3 regions of the Nonomuraea sp. NPDC050786 genome follow, and region 3 is predicted to be linked to each of the others. Evidence: riboswitches for the same ligand, from Rfam matches in the RefSeq annotation. Region 3 holds a riboswitch; each other region holds the start of a gene.
The links. Region 3 has a riboswitch for S-adenosylmethionine ahead of AB0H84_RS49855 (GNAT family N-acetyltransferase). Riboswitches for the same ligand answer to the same signal wherever they lie in the genome.
Positions count from the first base shown of each region.

Region 1: linked by a shared signal. The riboswitch ahead of AB0H84_RS37085 (aminotransferase class V-fold PLP-dependent enzyme) and the one ahead of AB0H84_RS49855 (GNAT family N-acetyltransferase) in region 3 are both predicted to bind S-adenosylmethionine.
Region 2: linked by a shared signal. The riboswitch ahead of thrC (threonine synthase) and the one ahead of AB0H84_RS49855 (GNAT family N-acetyltransferase) in region 3 are both predicted to bind S-adenosylmethionine.

Region 1 is NZ_JBFAHJ010000026.1:81,894-86,070, reverse strand. It holds gene AB0H84_RS37095 (cytochrome P450) at 1-918, opposite strand, end outside; gene AB0H84_RS37090 (TerC family protein) at 918-1,667, opposite strand; SAM riboswitch class IV at 1,779-1,894, shown strand; gene AB0H84_RS37085 (aminotransferase class V-fold PLP-dependent enzyme) at 2,016-3,227, shown strand; gene AB0H84_RS37080 (DoxX family protein) at 3,232-3,927, opposite strand; gene AB0H84_RS37075 (NADH-quinone oxidoreductase subunit D) at 4,050-4,177, shown strand, end outside.
Region 2 is NZ_JBFAHJ010000007.1:283,813-287,989, reverse strand. It holds gene AB0H84_RS16820 (hypothetical protein) at 1-65, shown strand, start outside; gene AB0H84_RS16815 (trehalose-6-phosphate synthase) at 72-1,502, opposite strand; gene AB0H84_RS16810 (RNA polymerase sigma factor) at 1,534-2,088, shown strand; SAM riboswitch class I at 2,168-2,309, shown strand; gene thrC (threonine synthase) at 2,323-3,555, shown strand; gene AB0H84_RS16800 (MoaD/ThiS family protein) at 3,580-3,855, shown strand; gene AB0H84_RS16795 (cold-shock protein) at 4,100-4,177, shown strand, end outside.
Region 3 is NZ_JBFAHJ010000048.1:18,357-22,533, reverse strand. It holds gene AB0H84_RS49865 (NUDIX hydrolase) at 1-398, opposite strand, end outside; gene AB0H84_RS49860 (helix-turn-helix transcriptional regulator) at 429-1,565, opposite strand; SAM riboswitch class I at 2,570-2,669, shown strand; gene AB0H84_RS49855 (GNAT family N-acetyltransferase) at 2,677-4,177, shown strand, end outside.

The DNA of each region.
Region 1 (4,177 bases), on a different contig from region 3:
CGACCCGCGCGGGATCTGCACGCCGTGCACCTCGATGTCCTCCAGGACCCAGCGCTCGAACATCTGCAGCGGCGTGTCCCAGCGCATCAGCTCCTCGACGGCCGTGGGCAGCAGCGAGCGGTCCTCGCGCAGCCGTGCCAGCTCGGAGGGGTTCCTGAACAGCGCCCACCAGCCGTTGCCCGTCACGTTCACGGTGGCCTCGTGGCCGGCGTTGAGCAGCAGCACGCACGTGCCGACCAGCTCGTCGTCGGTCAGCTCCGGGATCCCCGCCAGCGCGCTGATCAGGTCGTCGCCCGGGGTCTGGCGCCGCTCCGTGGCCAGGGTCTTGAGGTAGCCGGCGAACTCCGACGCCGCACGTACCGCAGTGTGCTGGGCCTCGGGTGCCGGGTTGAGCTCGTACATGCCGCAGATCTCCGCCGACCAGGGGCGCAGCAGGTGGCGGTCCTGGTCGGGGATGCCGAGCATCTCCGCGATCACCGTCACCGGGAGCGGCTCGGCCACCTCGGCGATCAGGTCGCCGCCGCCCTTCTCCACGAACGCGTCCACCAGGCCCGCGGCGATGGCCCGCACCCGGGGGCGCAGGGACTCGACCATGCGGGGCGTGAACGCCTTGGAGACCAGCCGGCGCAGCCTGGTGTGCACCGGCGGCTCCACGTCGAGCATGCCCGCCCTGATCACGCGCCAGAACGGCTCCTGGAACTCGGGCTCCGGCGGCCTGCCGAACTCCTCGTGCGTGGCCACGTGCAGGTAGGACCTGCCCAGGCGGCGCTCCCTGAGCAGGGCGTTCACGTCGGCGTGGCGCGAGATCAGCCACTGGTCGGTCGGCTCGAAGTAGCTGACGGGCGACTCGCGCCTCAGCTCGTCGTACACGGGGTACGGGTGGGCCACGAAATTCGGATCCCAAGGGTCAAAGCGCACTATTTCATCTTAGAAGTGGAATCCTGCTGCTCCAGGTGGGCGCGCTTGCTGCGCACCCGGATGTTCAGCAGCTCGACGACGAGCGAGAACGCCATCGCGAAGTAGATGTAGCCCTTGGGGATGTGCTGGCCGAAGCCCTCGGCGATGAGCACCACGCCGATGAGCACCAGGAACGCCAGCGCCAGCATCTTGATGCTCGGGTGCCGGTCCACGAACCTGCTGATCGGCCCCGAGGCGAACAGCATCACCACCACCGCCACCACGACCGCCGCGATCATCACGCCGAGCTGGTCCACCATGCCGACGGCGGTGATGACGGAGTCGAGCGAGAAGACGATGTCCAGCACCATGATCTGCATGATCACCGAGGCAAAGGAGGCCGCGGCGGCCTTCTTGCCGTCCTTGTCCGCGGGGGCGTCCATGCTGTGGCCGATCTCGGTGACGCTCTTGCCCAGCAGGAACAGGCCGCCGAGCAGCAGGATCAGGTCGCGTCCCGATATCTCGTGGCCGAGGACGGTGAAGAGCGGCTCGGTGAGCTGCACCACCCACGACAGGCCGAGGAGCAGGAGCAGGCGGGTGATCAGGGCGGCGCCGAGGCCCATCACACGTGCTCTGTCGCGCTGTTCGGGGGGTAGTTTCCCGGCCAGGATGGAGATGAAGATGATGTTGTCGATCCCCAGCACGATCTCCAGGGCGACCAGGGTGAAGAAGCCGATCCAGATCTGTGGGTCGGTCACCCAGTCCAGCATCGCGTACCTCCATGACTACGTGGGCGGGATTTCCGGTAGCAACGAGTGACGCGGCGCAGAAGTTCGCGACTTGCGATTCATAGGGAGGTTTCGGTTATAGTGCGGGTCGTAGGTCATGAGTGCCAGCGACAAGCCCCGGCTAGCTGGCCGGCAACCCTCGCGTCCGCGGCGGGGTGCCCCGGGTGAAGACCTGGTCCGTCACGAGGTGTGGCGGGCAAGCGCGGGCTCCGTGGCTGTTTCCAGGGGTCCCGACGACCCTGAGGGAGATGTGCCGTGTCCACCTTGACGATCTTCAACTCCGTCCCCGCCCAGCACGTCGAGGCGGCTTCCCCCGTCACGAGCAGGCCGATCCCCGCAGTGCTCGGGGCCGATCTGGAGGTGCCGGTCAAGGGCGGCAGGCTGGTCGGCTACGCCAACCTCGACTACGCCGCCAGCGCGCCCTGTCTCGAGCCGGTCAGCGCCGCCGTCACCGCCGCGCTCCCGGCCTACTCCAGCGTCCACCGTGGCGCGGGCTACGCCTCCCAGCTCACCACCGCCCGCTACGAGCAGGCCCGCCACACGGTCAGGGCGTTCGTCGGCGCCCGCCCGGACGACGCCGTGATCTTCACCCGCAACACCACCGACGCCACGAACCTCCTGGCCGGCTGCCTGCCCGCCGGCACGACCACCGTGGTCTTCGACACCGAGCACCACGCCTCGCTCCTGCCCTGGAAGAACTCCGTACGGCTGGCCCCGCCCGCCTTCCCCGGCGAGGCCGTCCGCGCCGCCGACGAGGCGCTGGCCGCGATCGACGGCCCCAAGCTGCTCGTGGTCACCGCCGCCTCCAACGTCACCGGCGAGCTCTGGCCCATCGCCGCCCTGGCCCACATCGCCCACCGGCACGGGGCCCGCATCCTGGTGGACGCCGCCCAGCTCGTACCGCACCGGCCGCTCAACCTGACCGCGCTCGGCCTGGACTACGTGGCCTTCTCCGGGCACAAGCTGTACGCGCCCTTCGGCGCCGGGGTGCTGGTCGGGCGGCGGGACTGGCTCGCGGAGGGCGAGCCGTACCTCAAGGGCGGGGGTGCGGTGCGCTCCGTGGGTGACGACACCGAGTGGCACGACGACCCCGAGCCGCGGCACGAGGCGGGCACCCCGAACGTGCTGGGCGCCATCGCGCTGGCCGCGGCCTGCGACGCGCTCACGGCCACCGGCTGGACCGCGCTGGTGCGGGAGGAGGAGCGGCTGATCGCCCGGCTGCGCTCCGGGCTGGCCTCGATCGAGGGCGTACGCGAGCTGTCGCTGTGGGGGGATGAGCACCCGCGCGTCGGCATCGTGTCGTTCACCGTGGACGGCTACTCGGCCCGCGAGGTCGCCGAGGCGCTCTCCAGCGAGTACGGCATCGGGGTGCGCGACGGGAAGTTCTGCGCGCACCCGTTCGTCCGGCACCTGCTGGGAAGATCCGACGGGGGCTGCGAGGACGGCACCGCCTCCGCGGTGCGGGCCTCGATCGGCATCGGCACCACGGAGGAGCACGTGGACCGGCTCGTCGAGGCCCTCCGGGAGCTCGTCGCCCGCTGACCCCTCAGCCCCTGTTCGGGGGCTTGTGGTGCGGCGGCGGCTCGTCGGAGACCAGGGCGTCGATGTCCCGCATGTCGTCGTCGTCGATCATGCCCGCCCGGTGCTCATGGGGCTGCCTGGGCACGCGCGGCTCCTGCGACGGCAGGGGCCTGGTGGACTCGCCGGTGACCTCCTGGGACGGCACGGGCCTGGTGGACTCGCCGGTCACCGGCGTGACGTTCGAGGGCTCCGGAGCGCGCGCGCCCGGAGCGTACGCGGCGAGCTCCTCCTCGGCGGCCCGGCGCTCCCCGCGTCTGCGGAACCTCGCGCTGAACAGGCCGTCGAGCCCGATCCGCCCGCCGCCGAGCGCCAGGAACAGCAGGCTCAGCGCCCCGAGCAGGCCGGGCAGTTCCCAGCCGCCGGTGGTGGCCAGCACGCCGTGCCCGTAGTGCACGAACGCGATCGCGCCGAGCATGTTGAGCAGCAACAGCAGCGCCATCAGCCGTACCAGCAGGCCGAAGATGAGGAAGAGGCCGCCGACGGTCTCCACGACGGTCGCGTAGGTCGCGGCGAACTCGGGCATCGGGACGCCCATGCCCCTGAACGCCCGGCCCTGGGCGGCGATACCGCCGAACCACTTCTCCAAGCCGTGCGCCAGGAAGATCACGCCGGTCACGACCCGCGCGATCAGGAACGCGATATCGAAAACAGCTCTCTTCATGGTGTTTTCTCCCCCCGTTCCCGTTATTTCTCCCCTTGTCCGGCTTGGGGATGCGCTTTCATACGATTCCTTGACCCGCCCCCCGGCTGGATCACCGTTCAGCGCGGTGGCAGCATGGCCATATGACGGAACGTGTGGTCGGAATCGGTGCGGGCGCGAAAGAGCTGGCCACCGAGGACATGATCCTCAACATCGGCCCGCAGCACCCGTCGACCCACGGGGTGCTCAGGCTCCGCCTGACGCTCGACGG
Region 2 (4,177 bases), on a different contig from region 3:
TGGTCGTCGACCAGTGGAACACGCCGGGCCTGGCCGACACGCTCAAGAACGCCGACTGGAACTGAGCACTCCTAGATCTCGGCGAGGGCGTCGAGCTGGGCCGCGAGCCACTTCTGCGGCGGCAGGGCGGTGGCCGCCGCGTGCAGCTTGTCGCGCCGCATCCGGCGCTCGTCCTCCGGCATGACGAGCGCCTGGTGCAGCGCGGCGGCCGTGCCGCTGATGTCGTACGGGTTCACCAGCAGCGCGTGCGGGCCCAGCTCGGCCGCCGCCCCCGCCTCGCGCGAGAGCACCAGCGCGCAGCGCGGCGACAGGATCGGGCCCTCCTTGGCGACCAGGTTCATCCCGTCGCGGATGGGGTTGACCAGCAGCACGTCGGCCATCCGGTACGCGGCCAGCGAGCGCGGGTAGTCGTCGTTGACGTTGAGGATCAGCGGGTCCCAGTCTTCGGTGGCGTACTCGTCCTCGATCTCCTGGGCGCAGCGCTGCACCGACGCGGTGTACTCCCGGTATTCGGGCAGGTCGTGCCGGCTCGGGTAGGCGAACGCCAGATGCACCACCTTCCCGTGCCACTCGGGGTGCGCGGCGAGGAACTCGCGGTAGGAGATCAGGCCGCGCACGATGTTCTTCGACAGCTCGGTGCGGTCGATGCGGACGATCAGCCGCCGGTCGCCCACCTCCTCCCTGAGCGCGGCCATGTGCGACTCGACGTCGGGCTCGCAGGCCCGCTCCCACAGCGCCTCGCCGTCCACGCCCAGGCTGTGCACGCCGATGCGGGTGGTCCGGCCCTCGTAGGTGACGCTGCGGGCGGCGCGGTCGGCCTCCGCGCCCAGGAGCGCCTCACAGCAGTCCATGAACGCCTGCGCCCACCTGTCGGTGAGGAACCCGGCGTGATCGGCGCCCAGGATGCCCTCCAGGACCTCTCCGGCCACTTCGTCGGGCAGCAGGGAGAAGTATTCGGGCGGCGCCCAGGGGGTGTGGCTGAAGTGGGCGATGCGCAGGTCCGGCCGTTCGGCGCGGAGCATCGCCGGGGTCAGCGTCAGGTGGTAGTCCTGCACCATCACGCGGGCGCCGTGGCCGGCCTCCTCGGCCAGCGCCAGCGCGAACGCGCCGTTGTAGTCGCGGTACGACTCCCACTCGCGCTCGAACCTCGTGCCGAAGTTGGGCGAGTTGGGGATGTCGTAGAGCAGGTGGTTGACGAACCACAGGGTGGAGTTGGCCACGGAGTTGTAGGCCCGGTGGAAGACGGCGGGCGGGATGTCGAGCATGCGGAGCGGGCCGGTGTCGTAGCCGGCCTGGTCGATCCGGCCGCCGGGGGCCAGGCGGACGGCGCTGCGGTCGCCGTCGGACAGCGCCGCGCACACCCACAGCACGCCGTCCTTCCTGGCCACCCCGGACAGCCCGGACACCAGGCCGCCGCCACCGCGTTTCATGGTCAGCTCGCCGTCGTCGGAGACGGTGAACGAGACGGGTCCTCTGTTGGAGGCCACCAGAACGCTGTTCATCTAGGCTCCCTTCGCCCATAGGATCCCAGCTATGGCGCTTGATGAGCTAACCGAGGAACTCGCACGTTCCGCCGCAGCCGGAGATCATCGCGCACTTGGCGAACTTCTGGCTCGGATCGAGCCCGATGTGATGCGTCACTGCGCCCGGATCTTGCCCTACCACCAGGACGCCGAGGAGGCCTCGCAGGACACGTTGCTGGCCGTGGCCCGCAACATCGGGCGGTTCGAGGGCAGGGCCAGGTTCAGCACCTGGCTCCACATCGTGACGGCCAACTGCGCGCGCACCACATACCGGTCGCTGAAGCGCAGGGCGGCCGAGCAGAGCTCCGACGAGCTGCCCATGCAGAAGCCCGACGTGCGGCGGGTGAGCGTGATCGCCGGATCGCGGCTCGACCTGCTGGACGCCATGGAGGCGCTGGAGGCCGACAAGCCCGACCTGGCGCAGGCGCTGGTGCTGCGCGACATCGTCCAGCTCGACTACAACGAGGTGGCCGAGCAGCTCGGCATCCCGCTCGGCACCGCCAAGTCACGCATTCACCAGGCGCGGAAATACGTGCAGGGAGTGCTGGGGGAGGACTATCGTTGAGACATCGCATCTCACCTGATGAGACAAGTGGCCATTTGGGCCCCTTGGCCAGGTAGAGTCCTTTTCAACAACTGAATATTGCTCATCCAGAGGGGTGGAGGGACCGGCCCTGCGAAGCCCCGGCAACCCTCCCGGCTTGAGGCTCGCGACCTGGCGAGGCCGACCGGGACAAGGTGCCAATTCCGGTCTGCGGTCAAGGTGGCCGCGGGCGAAGATGAGGGAAGGCCTCGCTTCATGTCGCTCGACTTTGGTCCTGCTGTCGGTCTGTCCTGCCGCGAATGCGGTACGCGTTACCCCCTCGGTCCCAGCTTCGCGTGTCTGGAGTGTTTCGGGCCGCTCGAAGCGGCCTATTCCTTCGGCACCGTGACTCGCGCGGACATCGAGTCGGGTCCGAGCAACATCTGGCGTTACCGGTCGTTGCTCCCCGTTCCTGTCGATGTCGCCAGTAAGCCCAACATGAACCCGGGATGGACCAAACTGGTCAAGGCCGGAAACCTCGGGCGCGCGCTCGGTCTCAAGTCCCTGTACGTGAAGGACGACTCGGGCAACCCCACTCATTCATTCAAGGACCGCGTGGTCGCCATCGCCGTCGAGGCGGCGCGTAACTTCGGCTTCCACACGCTTTCCTGTTCCTCCACCGGCAATCTCGCGGGCGCGGTCACCGCCGCGGCGGCGCGGGCCGGGCTCGAGGCGTGCGTGTTCATCCCCGCCGATCTCGAGGCTGCCAAGATCGCCATGGCCCGGGTGTTCGGCGGCAAGCTGATCGGCATCGACGGCACGTACGACGAGGTCAACAGGTTCTGCTCCGAGCTGATCGGTGACCCGCTGGGCGACAAGTGGGGGTTCGTCAACGTCAACCTGCGGCCGTACTACGCCGAGGGCTCCAAGACGCTCGCGTACGAGATCGCCGAGCAGCTCGGGTGGCGGCTGCCCCAGCAGATCGTCATCCCGATCGCCTCGGGCTCGCAGCTGACCAAGATCGACAAGGGCTTCCGTGAGCTGGTGCAGCTGGGCCTGGTCGAGGACACGCCGTACAAGATCTTCGGGGCGCAGGCGGCCGGGTGCTCGCCGGTCTCCACCGCGTACAAGGCGGGGCACGACGTCGTCCAGCCGGTCAAGCCTGACACCATCGCCAAGTCCCTGGCCATCGGCAACCCGGCCGACGGGCCCTACGTGCTGGACATCGCCCGGCGCACCGGCGGAGCCGTCGAGGACGTCACCGACGCCGAGATCGTGGCCGCGATCAAGCTGCTGGCCTCGACCGAGGGCGTGTTCGCCGAGACGGCGGGCGGGGTGACCGTGGGCGTGCTGAAGAAGCTCGCCGAGAGCGGGCGGCTCGATCCCGAGGCCGAGACCGTGGTGCTCAACACCGGCGACGGACTCAAGACGCTCGACGCGATCAGCGACGACGCCAAGCCCACGGCCGTGATCCGGCCCTCCCTCGACGCGTTCCGCGCGGCTGTCTGACAACCAGGAAAGGCGAGTTTAACCATGAGCGTTACTGTGCGGATTCCCACCATTCTGCGCACGTACACCGGGGGTAACGCGGAAGTCAGTGGCGAGGGCGCGACTCTTCGTGACGTCCTCATCAAGCTTGACTCCGACTACCCGGGGATCGGCGCGAGAATTCTGGATGAATCGGGCAAGATTCGTCGTTTCGTCAACGTTTACGTTGGGGAAGAGGACGTCCGATTCGCCGAGGGCCTCGACACTGCAGCCCCTGACGGCACTCAGATCTCTATCATCCCGGCGGTCGCCGGCGGCTGAGTGCTATAGATCACATCTTGGAAGGCGCCCCTTGTGGGCGCCTTCTGCTTTTCCAGGGCAAATGAACGTTTCATGGAGCTGCGATGCGCGGAAATGCTTCTTTTGTGGATTGACTCTGTTGCCAAACCCCGTGCCACAGGTATGGTCGAGGGCGATCGTCTGGCTGATTTTCCCTTATGTCAGTCGATTACGGGTCTCGCGGAGGAATGGGCGAGATCTGTGGGCCCAGTAAGAGGAGTCGGAAGTGGCGCAGGGCACCGTCAAGTGGTTCAACGCGGACAAGGGCTACGGCTTCATCGCGGTAGACGGTGGTAAGGATGTA
Region 3 (4,177 bases):
CGGTGGGCAAGGCGCTCGATCAGAAGCTCGCCCAACTCTTCAACGGGACGGAATTCGTACGCGCTCAGTTCGTTGTCGGCGAATGTGATCTTCTTGATCGTCTCACTGTCGAGAATGCCGCCGTCGAACACGAACAAGACTTTGTCGCCCTCTTTCGGGAGGGGCGCCCAATCCACCACAAGGAGGCGACCGATGGCCGGCTGAATGCCCAGCTCTTCGCGCACCTCTCGGACACACGCCTCGTACGGGGTCTCGTCCGGCTCGACGTATCCGCCCGGGATGTCCATGTAGGACTTGTACGTAGGCCGGACGAGCAGCACACGACCGCCGTCGTCGAAGAACAGCGCTCCAGCGGCGGCGCGGGCCTGCGCGAACGGCGGGGTCTCCTGATCGTTCACGGCCTCGACCTTACGCCATCAAGGCCGCTCTCACACGATGTGCAGACGCCGGGCAAGAGCAGCGAGCTGAAAGCTGGGCTTGCCCTTCTGCCTTCTGATCCATGACATCGTCAGCTGGCGGCTGAGGTAGTGGTGGCGTACCTGCTCAGGGGCGATGGCCTCGGCCTCCAGCAGAGCTGCCAAGGCCTCGTCGGTACGGTTCCACAGGCTTAAGGCATGCGCCACAGCCAGACCATGACGAGCGCGACGTTCGATCGGAAGTCCGCTGGTGTCCAACCTCGGTCCGAGATTTACGGCGACTTGGATGTCCCCCAGTTCGATCGCCGTCGCAACTTCGTGGATGCGGACGTTCGTCGGGCCGAACGCTGTCCACACGTAGTTGGCATCCCTGCCCAGTCGCGCCGCCGACTCCCCCGCTTCGGCAAGGAAGGCCCGCGTTGTCCCTCGGTCATCGTCTCGCGCCGCCGCCATCGAGCCTGCGAGGTACAGCGTGCCGTAAACCGACAACAGTTCAGGTGCGGCGAACGAAAGCCCAGGAGACAGTAGTTCAGCGGCATCCATCGTGAGCTGCTTGGCCGCTCCGTAACGGCCGTTGGACAGCAAGGCGTGCGTCACGGAGCGAAGCAACGAGGCCGTCTTGGTCAGAATGCTGGCAGCAGCGTGATAGACCTGCCCGAGTATGCCCAACGCCGCTAGGCGTGCATCGCTCTCACCGGCACGTGCAGCGTGATGCGCTTCTCCCAATAGTCCTGGGAGAGTCCGTATCACGTAGCTGTATCTGGCCTCTTGATACGCCCGCCACACTTCGGCGAGGGCACGCTCCAGCTCGGTCAGACTCGACGGCTCCGCGTTCTCCATCAGCTCAGCCATCAGCGACAGCTGCCGGTAGTCGGTGATCGCCGCCCGCAGTGCGGGGATGGTGTGGTCTCCGCTCTCATCCGTCCACTCGAAAAGGTGCGGCTCAGCAAGCAGATCACCGAGAGACACATCCAATGCGTTCGCCAACGACTTGATCACTGACAACCGGTCCAAGGTAATGCGCTCGTTCTCGACCTTGCTCAGCCAATCGGTGGTCCGCCCCACCAGCCCGGCCAGTACGTCCTGAGACATCCCCCGCCGTCGCCGGTACCAGGCCACGCGCTGGCCGATGGACAGATCGCTGGTCATTCCCCGCATGCCCTCATCGTCATCGGACGACCACGACAGACCCCGGAATTTCTTTCCGACCTAGCAGCCCACTCGACACATACCGTCACGCTACGTCATCGCCACACGTGATGGGAGGCTGCTCATGCAAGTACCAAGCCCGAACCGTGCTCCTGAGAAGCACGCCGCAGATGCCCTGGCCAACGCACTCGCAGCCCAAGGCATCTCCGCAGACGTCCACGCTGGCTACGGTCTGACCCTGGTATCCGTGTGGGTCGGGCTCGTCGTCTGGTGCGACGGTGAGTGGTTCTGGTGGCGCTCCGGTTGGGACGAGCACCGTAAGCGTGTCATATACGCTCGCCATCCGGCTATCGAGCCATCACGCGCTGCACGGCGTATCGCCTTCCGTTACGCGGATGTCCGAGGGCGTCCTGTACTCGCAGGAGCGCTCGGCGAGCTTGCTTGCCCAGGGGCGGCGGAAGCAAACGCCTCATGAAAGAGTCTCGCGAAAAGCTTGGCTGCCTAGTCAAGATCGTGGCCATGCTGCACAGTCCCGCCTGTACTCGGTCCGTTGGTGAATTGCTGATAGGGCAGCGCGGGACGGTGGCGGATGTCCTACGAGGCGGCATGCTGGCACTGGTGAAACTGAACGGTAACGGGGCCGACCTTCCGGGCGGCGTGCGGCGCTGGCCCGTTCACTGGGACGATCTGCTGGTCTCCCCGATAGAGAGCCGACCGGTCGCCTCTGGCGCCGACTATCGCGTTGGTTTGTCCGGCTCGGGTCGCGAAACGATACAGCACGCAGTGTTGGCAGACACTAAGAAGAGCCTATGCGGAGAGGAGGTCTATCCTCTCCCCATCTGCGGTTGGTCGCTCAGTTTCTCCCCCACGGCCACACGCACGTGCCCGAACTGCGCCGGCCTGGCAGCGCGTGCGGGGACGCTCAGAACAAGCGCTTCCTATGGAAAGGACACCCTCGCGGTGGATTGACGGTGTCCGTCTGTTCAGGCATGATCCTGACTCGTTGATCATCCAGAGGATCTGAGGGACCTGGCCCTGTGACGGTCCGGCAACCTCCCCGGCGGAGCTCCGCGGGAAAGGTGCCAATGCCAGGAACGATGAGGGAGAGCTGATGAGCGTACGGCTTGATGTTCCTGTCCTTGCCGGTGATCTGGTGCGGCTGGAGCCGCTGGCGATGCGACACGCGCCGGATCTCGCGGAGGCGGTCGAGGAGGATCGGTCGTCCTACGGCTTCACACTGGTGCCTCGCGGAGACGAGATAGCCGAGTACCTGGCGGCCCAACTCGTCCGCGACGGGCTGACCCCGTTCGCGCAGGTCCGGCTCACCGACGGCAAGGCGGTGGGCTGCACCGGCCTGTGGGATCCGCGCACGTGGCCGGGGCGGCCGGACCTGCGGGCGATCGAGATCGGCTTCACCTGGCTGGCCGCCTCGGCGCAGGGCACCGGGATCAATGCCGAGGCGAAGCTGTTGCTGCTGTCGTATGCGTTCGACGTGCTCGGCGTCGCTCGGGTCGACCTGAAGACCGACGCCCGCAACCACCGCTGCCGCCGGGTCTTGGAGCGGCTCGGCATCCCCTTCGAGGGCGTGCTGCGCGCCTGGTCCATGTCGTGGGCGCGCGGCGAGGAGGGGAAGGTCCGGGACTCGGCCATGTTCGCCGTGGTCGCACCGAATGGCCTGCCGTCGAACCGGTACTGCGAGCCCGTATCACCGCCGCGAGCTCCCGTTCGCCGGGCCTCTGAGAAGCTTCGGCTGGGTGAGGGTGACCCGGATGTCGCACACCCCGCACACGCCAAACTGGTGACCATGACACATGATGGCGACGCGGGGGTGTCGGGGTCGTTGGCGAGGGTGCTCGCGGACGTGGCGGCCGAGCGAGTGGCTCAGGACGCGAGGTGGGGCATGCAGATCCTGCCGGACGGGACCGGAGACGAGGGGACGGTGGCCGAGTCCGACCGGGTCAGGCGCGAGACGGAGGCGGCGGCTGCGGGCGGGGCGCTCACGTGGAGGCACATCCTGGCGGAGGAGGTGATGGAGGCGTTCGCGGAGACGGATCCCGAACGGTTGCGCGCCGAGCTGATCCAGGTGGCCGCCGTCGCGGTCAAATGGACCCAAGCCCTCGACCGCCGGCCACCTTCAGGCCCGTCATCAGTGGAGAGCGACTCTGGCGGCGCAGCACCGCGAGAGCGCTTCCGGGCCATCGTTGACGTGCACGTGCTCCTCCTCCGCGACATGCACGACGAGTCCGGCGACGGCATCCACGGCGAGACTCACCCCGGCACCCATGTGCTGCTCGGCAGGCGCAAGGGCACCGGCTTCGGGGACGGTCTGTGGCACCTGCCCTCCGGTCACCTCGAGGCGGGGGAGTCGGTCACCGAGGCGGCAGTGCGCGAGGCCAGGGAGGAGCTGGGCGTGGTGATCGACCCGGCCGACCTCGCGTTCGCCCACGTCATGCACCGCGCCCCGGAACGCGTCGGCCTCTTCTTCGCCACCCGCAAGTGGACCGGTGAGCCCTGCAACGCCGAACCGGACAAATGCTCGGAGCTCGCGTGGTGGCCCGTGGACGACCTGCCTCGCGGCGAGATGGTCGACTATCCGGCCGCCGCCATCGCGA